2 regions of the Brevibacillus sp. FSL L8-0520 genome follow, and region 2 is predicted to be linked to the other one. Evidence: riboswitches for the same ligand, from Rfam matches in the RefSeq annotation. Region 2 holds a riboswitch; the other holds the start of a gene.
What was found. Region 2 has a riboswitch for glycine ahead of gcvT (glycine cleavage system aminomethyltransferase GcvT). Riboswitches for the same ligand answer to the same signal wherever they lie in the genome.
Positions count from the first base shown of each region.

Region 1: another riboswitch for glycine. It lies ahead of NSQ24_RS08825 (sodium:alanine symporter family protein); the one in region 2 lies ahead of gcvT (glycine cleavage system aminomethyltransferase GcvT).

Region 1 covers NZ_CP150171.1:1,761,696-1,767,111, forward strand. Annotated here, with positions in the region: gene NSQ24_RS08815 (IS1182 family transposase) at 1-474, shown strand, start outside; gene NSQ24_RS08820 (IS1182 family transposase) at 596-2,041, shown strand; gene NSQ24_RS08825 (sodium:alanine symporter family protein) at 2,084-3,439, opposite strand; glycine riboswitch at 3,730-3,839, opposite strand; gene NSQ24_RS08830 (electron transfer flavoprotein subunit beta/FixA family protein) at 4,168-4,998, shown strand; gene NSQ24_RS08835 (electron transfer flavoprotein subunit alpha/FixB family protein) at 4,995-5,416, shown strand, end outside.
Region 2 covers NZ_CP150171.1:2,278,082-2,283,497, forward strand. Annotated here, with positions in the region: gene NSQ24_RS11335 (YqhG family protein) at 1-164, opposite strand, end outside; gene NSQ24_RS11340 (SNF2-related protein) at 204-1,907, opposite strand; glycine riboswitch at 2,130-2,223, shown strand; gene gcvT (glycine cleavage system aminomethyltransferase GcvT) at 2,415-3,518, shown strand; gene gcvPA (aminomethyl-transferring glycine dehydrogenase subunit GcvPA) at 3,561-4,910, shown strand; gene gcvPB (aminomethyl-transferring glycine dehydrogenase subunit GcvPB) at 4,903-5,416, shown strand, end outside.

The sequences.
Region 1 (5,416 bases), 520 kb from region 2:
AACGAGCAAATCTTAACATATGAGACAACAAACAAGGATGGGTACCGTATCTATCGATCAAATTCTCAAGTTTGCCGAAGTTGTCCGTTCTTGAAACAATGCACGGAAAGTAAAGACTACACAAAGAGAGTGAGTCGCCACATCTGGGCTGATTACCTCGAAGAGGTAGACCACCTCCGGCATACCGAGGAAAACAAACAAATCTATAGCAAACGGAAAGAAACGATTGAACGTGTATTCGCTGATATGAAGGAAAAGCATGGCATGCGTTGGACGACCTTACGAGGACTGGAGAAGGTCACGATGCAGGCGATGCTTGTTTTCGCTGCCATGAACTTGAAAAAAATGGCGACCTGGCTATGGAAATCAGGTCGCCAAAAGGTGAACGATCAAAACACCTTCGGTATTTTCATCAAATTATTAAACAAACTCCCTCTGCTGTTCGTTCAGCGAGGGAGTTTGTCTGCAACCTGACCCCCTCATTATGAGGGGGACAGCCTGTAGACAAAGTTCCGTAAGGAACAGGGTCTGCAGGCTTTTTTGTTGAATATAGAACATGTTACGTTTTCAAAAGTTATTTTTTAGAGGTGGCATTATGCTTAATAAGCAAGAGGCCGAAGGGCGTTATCAGATATCTGCATTCTCGCTAGATGAGTTGGTGCCAGAAGATCATCTCGTAAGAAAAATTGAAAATGCAATCGACTTTTCGTTCATCTATGACTTGGTGGAAAGCCTCTACTGTCATGACAATGGCAGACCCAGTGTTGACCCTGTAGTCTTAGTTAAAATTGCTTTCATCCAATATATTTTTGGAATTCGTTCCATGCGACAAACGATTAAAGAGATCGAAACCAATGTTGCCTATCGGTGGTTTATTGGCTATGATTTCAGTCAGCCCATTCCCCATTTCACGACCCTAGGCAAGAACTATGTTCGCCGTTTTCGGGATACTCAACTCTTCGAGTCGATCTTCCTTCGAATATTGGAGGAGGCGGTTCATCATGGATTCGTGAAGCCTGATGTGCTTTTCATTGATGCTACGCATGTAAAAGCCAGTGCGAATAAGCATAAATACGTGAAAGAAATCGTTGAAGAACAAGCGAAGAAATATCAAGAGCTGCTGGACGAAGAAATCAATCAGGATCGTATTGCACATGGAAAGAAGCCCCTTGAAAAAAAGACAGAAACTTCGAAGAAGGAGGTGAAAGTCAGCACAACTGACCCGGATTGCGGATTGTTTGTAAAAGGGGAAAAGGAACGTGTATTTGCTTATAGTTTTCATACAGCATGTGATCGAAATGGATTTGTGCTTGGTGCCAAGGTAACGCCAGGCAATGTGCATGACAGTCAGGTTTTTGAGGATGTTTTGAATCAAGTGCGAAAGACGTTTGCACAGCCTCAAGCTGTGGCAGTGGACTCGGGATACAAGACGCCTTACATCAGTAAAACACTCCTTGATGACCAGATTCGCCCCGTTATGCCCTACACAAGACCACGCACCAAAGAAGGTTTTTTTAAAAAGCACGAATATGTGTATGATGAATATTTCGACTGCTACATCTGCCCGAACGAGCAAATCTTAACATATGAGACAACAAACAAGGATGGGTACCGTATCTATCGATCAAATTCTCAAGTTTGCCGAAGTTGTCCGTTCTTGAAACAATGCACGGAAAGTAAAGACTACACAAAGAGAGTGAGTCGCCACATCTGGGCTGATTACCTCGAAGAGGTAGACCACCTCCGGCATACCGAGGAAAACAAACAAATCTATAGCAAACGGAAAGAAACGATTGAACGTGTATTCGCTGATATGAAGGAAAAGCATGGCATGCGTTGGACGACCTTACGAGGACTGGAGAAGGTCACGATGCAGGCGATGCTTGTTTTCGCTGCCATGAACTTGAAAAAAATGGCGACCTGGCTATGGAAATCAGGTCGCCAAAAGGTGAACGATCAAAACACCTTCGGTATTTTCATCAAATTATTAAACAAACTCCCTCTGCTGTTCGTTCAGCGAGGGAGTTTGTCTGCAACCTGACCCCCTCATTATGAGGGGGAAAATTTTGGGGTGCGAGCATATTTACTGTGACAGCTTCGACTCCAGAGGCCCATTCAAAAAGCGCTTCGTCTCGGCAACGACCACACCGGAGAGTCCGATCAGGCCGATCAGGTTGGGCACTGCCATCAAGCCGTTCATGATGTCGGAGAGCGTCCAGACCAGATCGAGCTTCATCGTTGCTCCGACAGCGACCATGACTACCCAGACGAATCGGTAGTATTTGGCAGAGCCTTTGCCGAACAAATATTCAAAGCATTTCTCGCCGTAATACGCCCACCCGAGGATGGTGGAGTAGGCAAACAGGATGATCGCAACGGCCAGCACGTAGCTGCCGGCTTGACCGAAGACGCTTTGGAAGGCGTACGTAGTCGCTTCCACGCCAGACATACCGGTGGACCAGGCTCCCGTAGTGACCAAAGCAAGCCCTGTGATCGTACAGACGAGAATCGTATCAATAAACGTCCCTGTCATGGAAACGAGCGCCTGCTTGGCCGGTTCGTCTGTTTTTGCCGCCGCGGCTGCGATCGGTGCGCTGCCCAAACCAGCCTCGTTGGAGAAAACCCCCCGGGCAACCCCTTTTTGGATCGCCATGGCTACGGTCGCTCCCAAAAAGCCGCCTGCAGCCGATGTGCCGTTAAACGCTCCGTGTACAATGTCTGCCAATGCCTGCGGTACTTGACCCGCATGAAAGAGCACGACAATGATTCCGGCAACGATATAGAAAAGGGCCATAAACGGCACCATGACGCCGGTGACCTGTCCGATCTTTTTCACGCCGCCGAGGATGACAAAGGCGGTAAAGGCAGCGAGCACAATCCCCGTTGCGACCGGAGGGATCGAGAAGTTCAACTGTACCGCTTCAGCGACGGAGTGGGACTGGACCATGTTTCCGATCCCGAAGGAAGCCATTGTTCCAAACAGGGCGAACAAAACAGCGAGCCATTTTTGCTTCAGCCCTTTCTCCAAATAGTACATCGGTCCGCCGGAAAATGTGCCGTCAGCCTGCCGGATGCGGTACTTGACAGCGAGAATCGCTTCGGCGTATTTCGTCGCCATCCCGAACAGAGCTGTGATCCACATCCAGAACAGAGCACCCGGTCCGCCGACCGCGACAGCCGTGGCCACCCCGGCGATATTTCCCATCCCGATCGTTGCCGCAAGCGCGGTCATCAGCGCCTGAAAGTGGTTGATGTCCCCAGCCGCTGTTTGCTCCTGCTGCTTCCCAAAAGCGAGGCGCAGCGCATACCACAGCTTTCTGAACTGCAGCCCTCGAAGGCGGATCGTCAGCATTACCCCAGTGCCGACGAGCAGTATCAGCGTAGGCAGTCCCCACACAAATCCATTCACCATTTCCAACCATTGCATAAGCATGTCCATCTCGGTTTCCCCCTTGCTGTTTTTGAAGAGAAAAAGAAAAAACATTTCACCCGAAAATGAAATGTTCTCTGGAGACGGTCGCAGGACGTACAAAATTACGTAAATAAGAATACAAAAAACCGGCGGCAAACCGCATTTGTTGATGGGCGCAGAAAAGTTTAGCAACATGTAAAATGTTCAACCTTCTGCAACACATAAAAAACTTCGTCATACGAAGAACGAATATCTTCGAGAGAACTGACAGCAAAGCTTTTTATCGACAAATTACTAACCGTTTTTGTATAAGTCCAAGCGTCCACTCTGTCCTTTTACCTGAGAGATTATTCGCCGCGGCGAATTTGCTCCTTCGGTGCCCAATCCTCTTTTCGAAAAAAGAGGGAGTCTCTCCAGAGGCTCGTCCCCATGCAGTTTTACTAGTTTCCTAGACCTGAGAGTTTCGGGAAGGTTCCCTTGCCCCGTCGGTAGACATCTGTCTTCTCCTGAATGGTTCATCCGAACGATATGTGATTTATAAATCAATTATAAGGAGCGAAGCGAGCTTGTCAATGGATTGAAAAAAATTGATCGATCCCCCGCTTCTGGCAGTTCTTGGTCTATTCGACAGCGCTGAGCAATACGTTATATCAATGATGAACATGCCGCCCGAAGCGTCGTGTCAAAAAGAGACAACCTGTGCAAGAGCTGCCATCGAAACGATGCCCCGCCGGGCTGCAAGGGGGGAGTTTTTCATGCTGCATATCGTCGCCTGTATCAAACAGGTGCCGGACACGAAGATCATCAAGATGAACCCGAAGACAAATACGATGGACCGTTCCAGCGCGCCTGCCATTTTGAATCCGTACGATGCGCATGCCGTGGAGGAAGCTGTCCGCTTGAAAAAAAGGTACGGGGGAACAGTTTCCGTCCTGACCATGGGGCCTCCGCCCGCTGTCAAAGCGATCCGGAAATGCATCGAGATCGGTGCGGATGAGGGGTACATGATTACCGACCGGGCCTTTGCCGGGGCAGATACGCTGGCCACCAGCTATGCGCTGACGAAAGCCCTCGAAAAAATCGCCAAGGAAAAGCCGATCGACCTGATCATCTGCGGAAAGATGACGATCGACGGGGATACGGGCCAGGTAGGACCGGGCATTGCCAGACGGCTCGACATCCCGCCTTTGACCAGCGTGAAAAAGGTGGTCGAGGTAAACAAGCAGCAAGGCTATGCCATCGTCCACCGCAAGCTGGAGGACGGCTATGAAGTGATTCAGTCCGCTTTGCCCTGCCTGTTTTCGGTGGAAAAGGAAATCAACGAGGTACCCTATTCGCCGCTGCCCAACATGCTTCGCGCCGCACGCTACCAGCCCGTAATCTGGGCGGTCAGCGATCTGGAGGACGTCGACAGGACACTGCTGGGTCTCAAAGGCTCCCCGACGATTGTGGCCAAGGTCTGGCCTCCGGAAAAGCCAAAAGGCGGCGAAATGCTGGAGGGATCGGCACAGCAGCAGGTTGAGCGATTGATGGAAATTTTGCAGCAGAAACAAGAGCTCTTTGCAGGGAAGGAGGCACGGGCATGAATCTGGACGAGTACAAAGGCGTGTGGGTATTCCTCGAACACCAGGACGGGAAAATCGTGCCTGTCTCCCTGGAGCTTTTGGGAGCGGGGCGAAAGCTGGCAGACAAGCGGGGAGTACCCCTGGCCGGCATACTGATTGGAGAGGGAGTTCGGCAGTTGGCCGCGACCGCGTTTCACTACGGTGCCGATACGGTCTATCTCTACGATGATCCCGTTTTCCGGGATTACCGGACCGAATCGTACATGCGTGCAGTCATTGCTTGCGTAGAAAAGCACAAGCCGGAAACGATCCTGTACGGTGCGACCTCGACGGGCAAGGACCTCGCCAGCGCGGTTGCCACCGATCTGGAGACAGGGCTGACTGCGGATACGACGATGCTCGATGTGGATGAGGCGACAGGGCTTTTGGAAGCGAGCCG
Region 2 (5,416 bases):
TTCATCTTTTCGACCCAGCTCCAGTAGAAAGGGCGGTTTCCGATATCCTTGTCTACCTCGACCGGCAGTTTGACAGTCAGAAAATCTGGATGTGTCTCCATGATGTGTGAAGAAAAGGCGGACAAGTACTGCTCCACATACTTGCGGACTCGCTGCTGGTTCATCGTTCTATCCCTCCCGAGACTGCAGGTTGCAAGATGAGCTTACTGTTCGGCTGTTTCCGGCAGCGGCTCCTTGGTTTTCCTGGCCAACCGCATGGCACGGATGGCTTGGCCCATGTTGTCCAGCTTGAGAGCCATCTCTTTCTCCGACGAAGAGTCCATGATGATGCTGATCAGATTTTCCTCCAGGGATTGCTTGAGGTTCAGCCGTTCGACGATGTCATCGAGCTCGCCGATCACCATTTCAAACAGGTCGATTTTTTCATAGAGGAGCTGGAGGATATGCTCTTCGATGGTGCCTACTGTAGACAAATTGTAGATGTGTACGTCCCGCTGCTGGCCCAAGCGATGGACCCGGCCGATCCGCTGCTCGACCCGCATCGGATTCCAGGGCATGTCATAATTGATGACCTGATTGCAGAACTGCAGGTTGATCCCCTCGCCGCCGGCTTCCGTGGCGATCAATACCTGTGCGCGATTTTGAAACAGCTCGGTCATCCAGTCCTTTTTGCTCCGTTTGAATCCTCCGCGAAACGGAACAGAGGTGATGCCGTGATCGTGCAAGTATTTTTGCAAGTAGTTTTGCGTGGCCCGGTACTCGGTAAAGATGATGACCTTGTCGTTGATTTGCTGAATGAGCTCGACTGCCTTGGCAGCTTTGGAATGTGACTCGATTTTCTTGATCATCTCGACGAGCTCCATGATTTCCGCGCGGACAGGGGAGTCTTCTGCTGCCCGTTGATGCATGTTGTAGAGCGTGAGAAAGGCGGCTTCCCGGCTGGAGCAAACCTCGCGCTGCAGCGTGATCAACGCAAGCGAGTTATAGCCGCCCGATCCGGTGTGATACTGTTCTTTGACGAAGCGCGTTACGCCCTGATACAACGCGGCTTCCTCGGGGGAAAGCTCGATCGGAATGGACTGGACGCGTCTGCTGGTGAAATGCACGCCTCCGTCGCTGCGTCTGTTCCGGATCATCACTTTGTCCAGTTCGGTCTTGAGCTGCTCATTGTTTTTTGCCTGCCGCTTGCCTTCCACATAGGTTGTGGAGAAGCTGGACGTGTGTCCGAGATGGCCGGGCTTTAAGAGGTTGATCAGATTGTAGAGCTCATCCATCTCGTTCTGGATCGGAGTAGCGGTCAGCAGCAGGCAGTATTTTTTGCGAATCTCCTTGACGAACTGGTAGTTGCGCGTTTTTTTGTTTTTCAGCTTATGGGCTTCGTCAATGATCAGCATGTCGTAATCGATGTCCAGGACGTGACGGCGGTGGGGATCGCGTTTGGCTGTATCGATCGAGGCAACCACGACGTCGTATTGCCGCCACATATACTCCTTCTTTTGGGCGACAGCGGGTATGCCGAATTTTTGATTCAATTCTTTCGTCCACTGGATTACGAGCGATGCCGGCACGAGGATAAGTATTTTTTTCGCCAGCCCGCGGATCATGTACTCTTTCATGATCAGCCCGGCTTCGATTGTTTTGCCCAGGCCCACCTCGTCAGCGAGAATGGCCCTGCCGCGCATTTCGTTCAAAACGCGCTCCGCCGTCTGCAGCTGATGGGGAAACGGTTGGAGCGTAGGCAGGTATTGCAAGCACTGAAGCTGGTCAAACTCGCGGATAGCCATCGCCTCTTCGGCTTCCAAAGTAAGCTGGAACAGCTCCCATTTGTCCCAGGGGCCGTCCTGCTTCATTCGTTCATTTAGCAAATCCATCCAATCGGTATCGAAGGAAACGGGAACGTTCGGCATATGACTACCTCCGCTTTGGGGTTTTGTCATGAAAATGCTATATCGTAAATCAAAGGTGAACGTTATTCTTTTTGATCAAAAAATTTGTTAGTGATTTTCCAAGTTAATTCGCAATTTGCATATTTTCAAGAATGCGCTCACGTGGTAGGATAAAGAAGGAGTTCATTCAACTAGTATGGAATGTATTTGGAACATTTATGTATCACCCAGTATCCACCGCGAATGAAAGTAGCAGGGAGAGACTGCTTGTAAGGCAGCGCCGAAGGAGCAAGCCGGGTATGGTGAATCTCTCAGGCAAAAGTACCTCTACTGGACGCATCTCTGGAGAGAGCTTCTTCGGGAGCCACCAAAGGGGAAACTTGCAAGCGATGCCAAAGGAACGGCTCGCATCAAGCGAGGCAACTCTCAGGTACCAAGGACAGAGGAGGAGAAATGGGCGCCTTATTTGGCGTATTCATTTCTCTTGTTCTGTCCTTTTTTGCATGAAAAAAACAGGAGGTGCCCGAAATGACGACACTGAAACGCACGCCGCTGTTCCCTGTCTATGAAAAATACGGGGCCAAAACGATTGATTTCGGCGGATGGGATTTGCCCGTGCAATTTTCCAGTATCACGCAGGAGCATGAAGCAGTGCGGACGAAAGCAGGCTTGTTTGACGTCTCTCATATGGGAGAGGTTGAGGTAAAAGGGGAGGGAGCCTATCTCTACCTGCAACGCCTTACAACCAACGATCTTTCCAAGCTGGAAGCAGGGCAAGCGCAATACAGCGTGTTCTGCTATCCGGACGGGGGCACGGTGGACGACCTTCTTGTCTACAAATACGCCGACGATCACTACCTCTTGGTGATTAACGCGGGAAATATCGACAAGGACTACGCATGGATGCAGCAGCATCTGAGCGAGGGTGTACAGATCGAGAATATCTCACCGCAAACAGCACAGCTGGCGATCCAGGGGCCGCTTGCCGAATCGATCCTGCAAAAGCTGACCGACACGAACCTGACGGAAATCGGTGTTTTCCGTTTCAAGCGGAATGTCGTGATCGACGGCATTGCGACTCTCGTTTCGCGCACCGGCTATACCGGAGAAGACGGATTTGAGATCTACCTGGACAGCGACAAAGCGATTCAGCTATGGGACCGCCTCCTCGAGGTCGGCAAGCCGGAAGGGCTGGTACCATGCGGCCTCGGCGCCAGGGACACGCTTCGTTTTGAAGCGAAGCTGCCGCTCTACGGTCAAGAGCTCGGCAAAGACATCTCGCCGATCGAAGCGGGTATCGGCTTTGCAGTAAAGGTAGACAAAGAAGTGCCGTTCATCGGACAGGAAGCCCTCAAGGCGCAAAAGGAAAACGGCGCTCCCCGCAAGCTCGTTGGGATTGAAATGATCGACCGCGGCATCCCGCGTACGCATTACCCTGTTTTTGTCGGGGAAGAGCAGATCGGCGAGGTTACGACGGGCACTCAGTCTCCGACGTTGAAAAAGAATGTGGGACTCGCGCTGATCAAATCCGAGTATGCAGCTGTAGGCACCGAACTGGAAGTAGAAATTCGCGGCAAGCGGCTGAAGGCTGTCGTGGCAGCCACACCGTTCTACAAACGTCCCAAAAAGTAAACCAACCAATCCAAGATCCGATAAACAAGGAGGACAACGTTCGTGAAATACCGTTACCTGCCTCAAACCGATCAGGATAAACGCGAGATGTTGGACACCCTGGGCATTTCCCGGGTGGAAGAGCTGTTCGCGGATATTCCGGAAGAAGTTCGTTTCAAAGGTTCCCTGCAAATTCCCGAGGCTCTGTCCGAACCGGAGCTGGTCAAATATTTTTCCGGTCTTGCTAATAAAAACGCCAACTTCAGTACGCATGCAAACTTCCTGGGAGCGGGTGTGTACCAGCATCATATCCCGAGTGTCGTCAACCACATGCTGCTGCGGGGCGAATTTTTTACCGCATACACCCCGTATCAGCCGGAAATCAGCCAAGGGGAGCTGCAGGCTATTTTTGAGTTTCAGACGATGGTATGTGAAATGACGGGCATGGAAGTGGCCAACTCCTCGATGTACGACGGCGCTACTTCTTTGGCAGAGGCAGCAATGATGGCGGCAGGCCACACGAACAAGAGCAAGGTCGTGGTTTCCCGTTCCGTCCATCCGGAAGCGCGGAGCGTGCTGAAAACATACGCGTACGGCCAAGGCGTAGAGGTCGTGGAAGCAGACCTGAAGGACAATGGAACCGACACGGCAGCACTGGACGCGCTTGTTGACGACCAGACGGCAGCTGTCATCGTTCAATACCCGAACTTTTTCGGTCAAGTAGAAGACCTGTCCTCCATTGAGCCGATTGCACATGGAAAAGGAGCGCTTCTGATCGTTTCCTCCAATCCGCTCTCGCTCGGCGTGCTGGAAGCGCCGGGACGTTTGGGCGCAGACATCGTTGTTGGCGATATGCAGCCATTCGGAATTTTCGCTTCATTCGGTGGACCGCACTGTGGGTATTTGGCCACCACCTCCAAGCTGATGCGCAAAATGCCCGGCCGGATCGTCGGACAGACGAAAGACGAAAACGGCAAGCGCGGATTCGTTTTGACCCTGCAAGCGCGCGAGCAGCACATTCGCCGCGAAAAAGCGACATCCAACATCTGTTCCAACCAGGCTCTCCTGGCTCTCGCGGCCTCTATCGCGATGAGCGCGTACGGAAAGCAGGGCGTACAGGAAATCGCCATGCTCAACCTGCAGAAAGCTCATTACGCCAAGCAAGCATTGGCAGCAAAAGGACTTGAGATCGTAGGCAGCGCACCTACCTTCAATGAATTTGTAGTGAAATTGAATAAACCGGTAGCGGAAGTAAACAAGAAGCTGCTGAAAAAAGGGATTATCGGCGGCTACGACCTTGGAATCGATTATCCCGAGCTTTCCGGCCATATGCTGCTTGCCGTAACGGAACTCCGAACAAAAGCAGAAATCGACGATCTCGCGCAGGAATTGGAGGCGATCACCCGTGCATAACGACAAAGAAAAAGCGTTGATCTTTGAATTGAGCAAGCCTGGTCGCGTAGGGTACAATCTCCCGGCGCTTGATGTGCCAGAGGTAGAGGTAACCGATTTGCTGCCGAAGCACTTGATTCGCGAAACCCCTGCAGAACTGCCGGAAGTGTCCGAACTGCAGCTGGTTCGTCACTACACGGAGCTGTCCCGCAGAAATCACGGGATTGACAACGGCTTTTATCCGCTCGGCTCCTGCACCATGAAATACAATCCGAAAATCAATGAAGACGTTGCCCGTTACGCGGGCTTTGCCCAAACCCATCCGTACCAGCCGGAAGAATCTGTGCAAGGCGCGCTGGAACTGATGTATAACCTGCAAAACGAACTGGCGGAGATCACGGGCATGGATGCCGTCACTTTGCAGCCGGCAGCAGGGGCAGCAGGCGAATGGACGGGACTATTGATGATCCGCGCTTACCATGAAAGCCGCGGCGAAAAAGGGCGGACCAAGGTAATCGTACCGAACT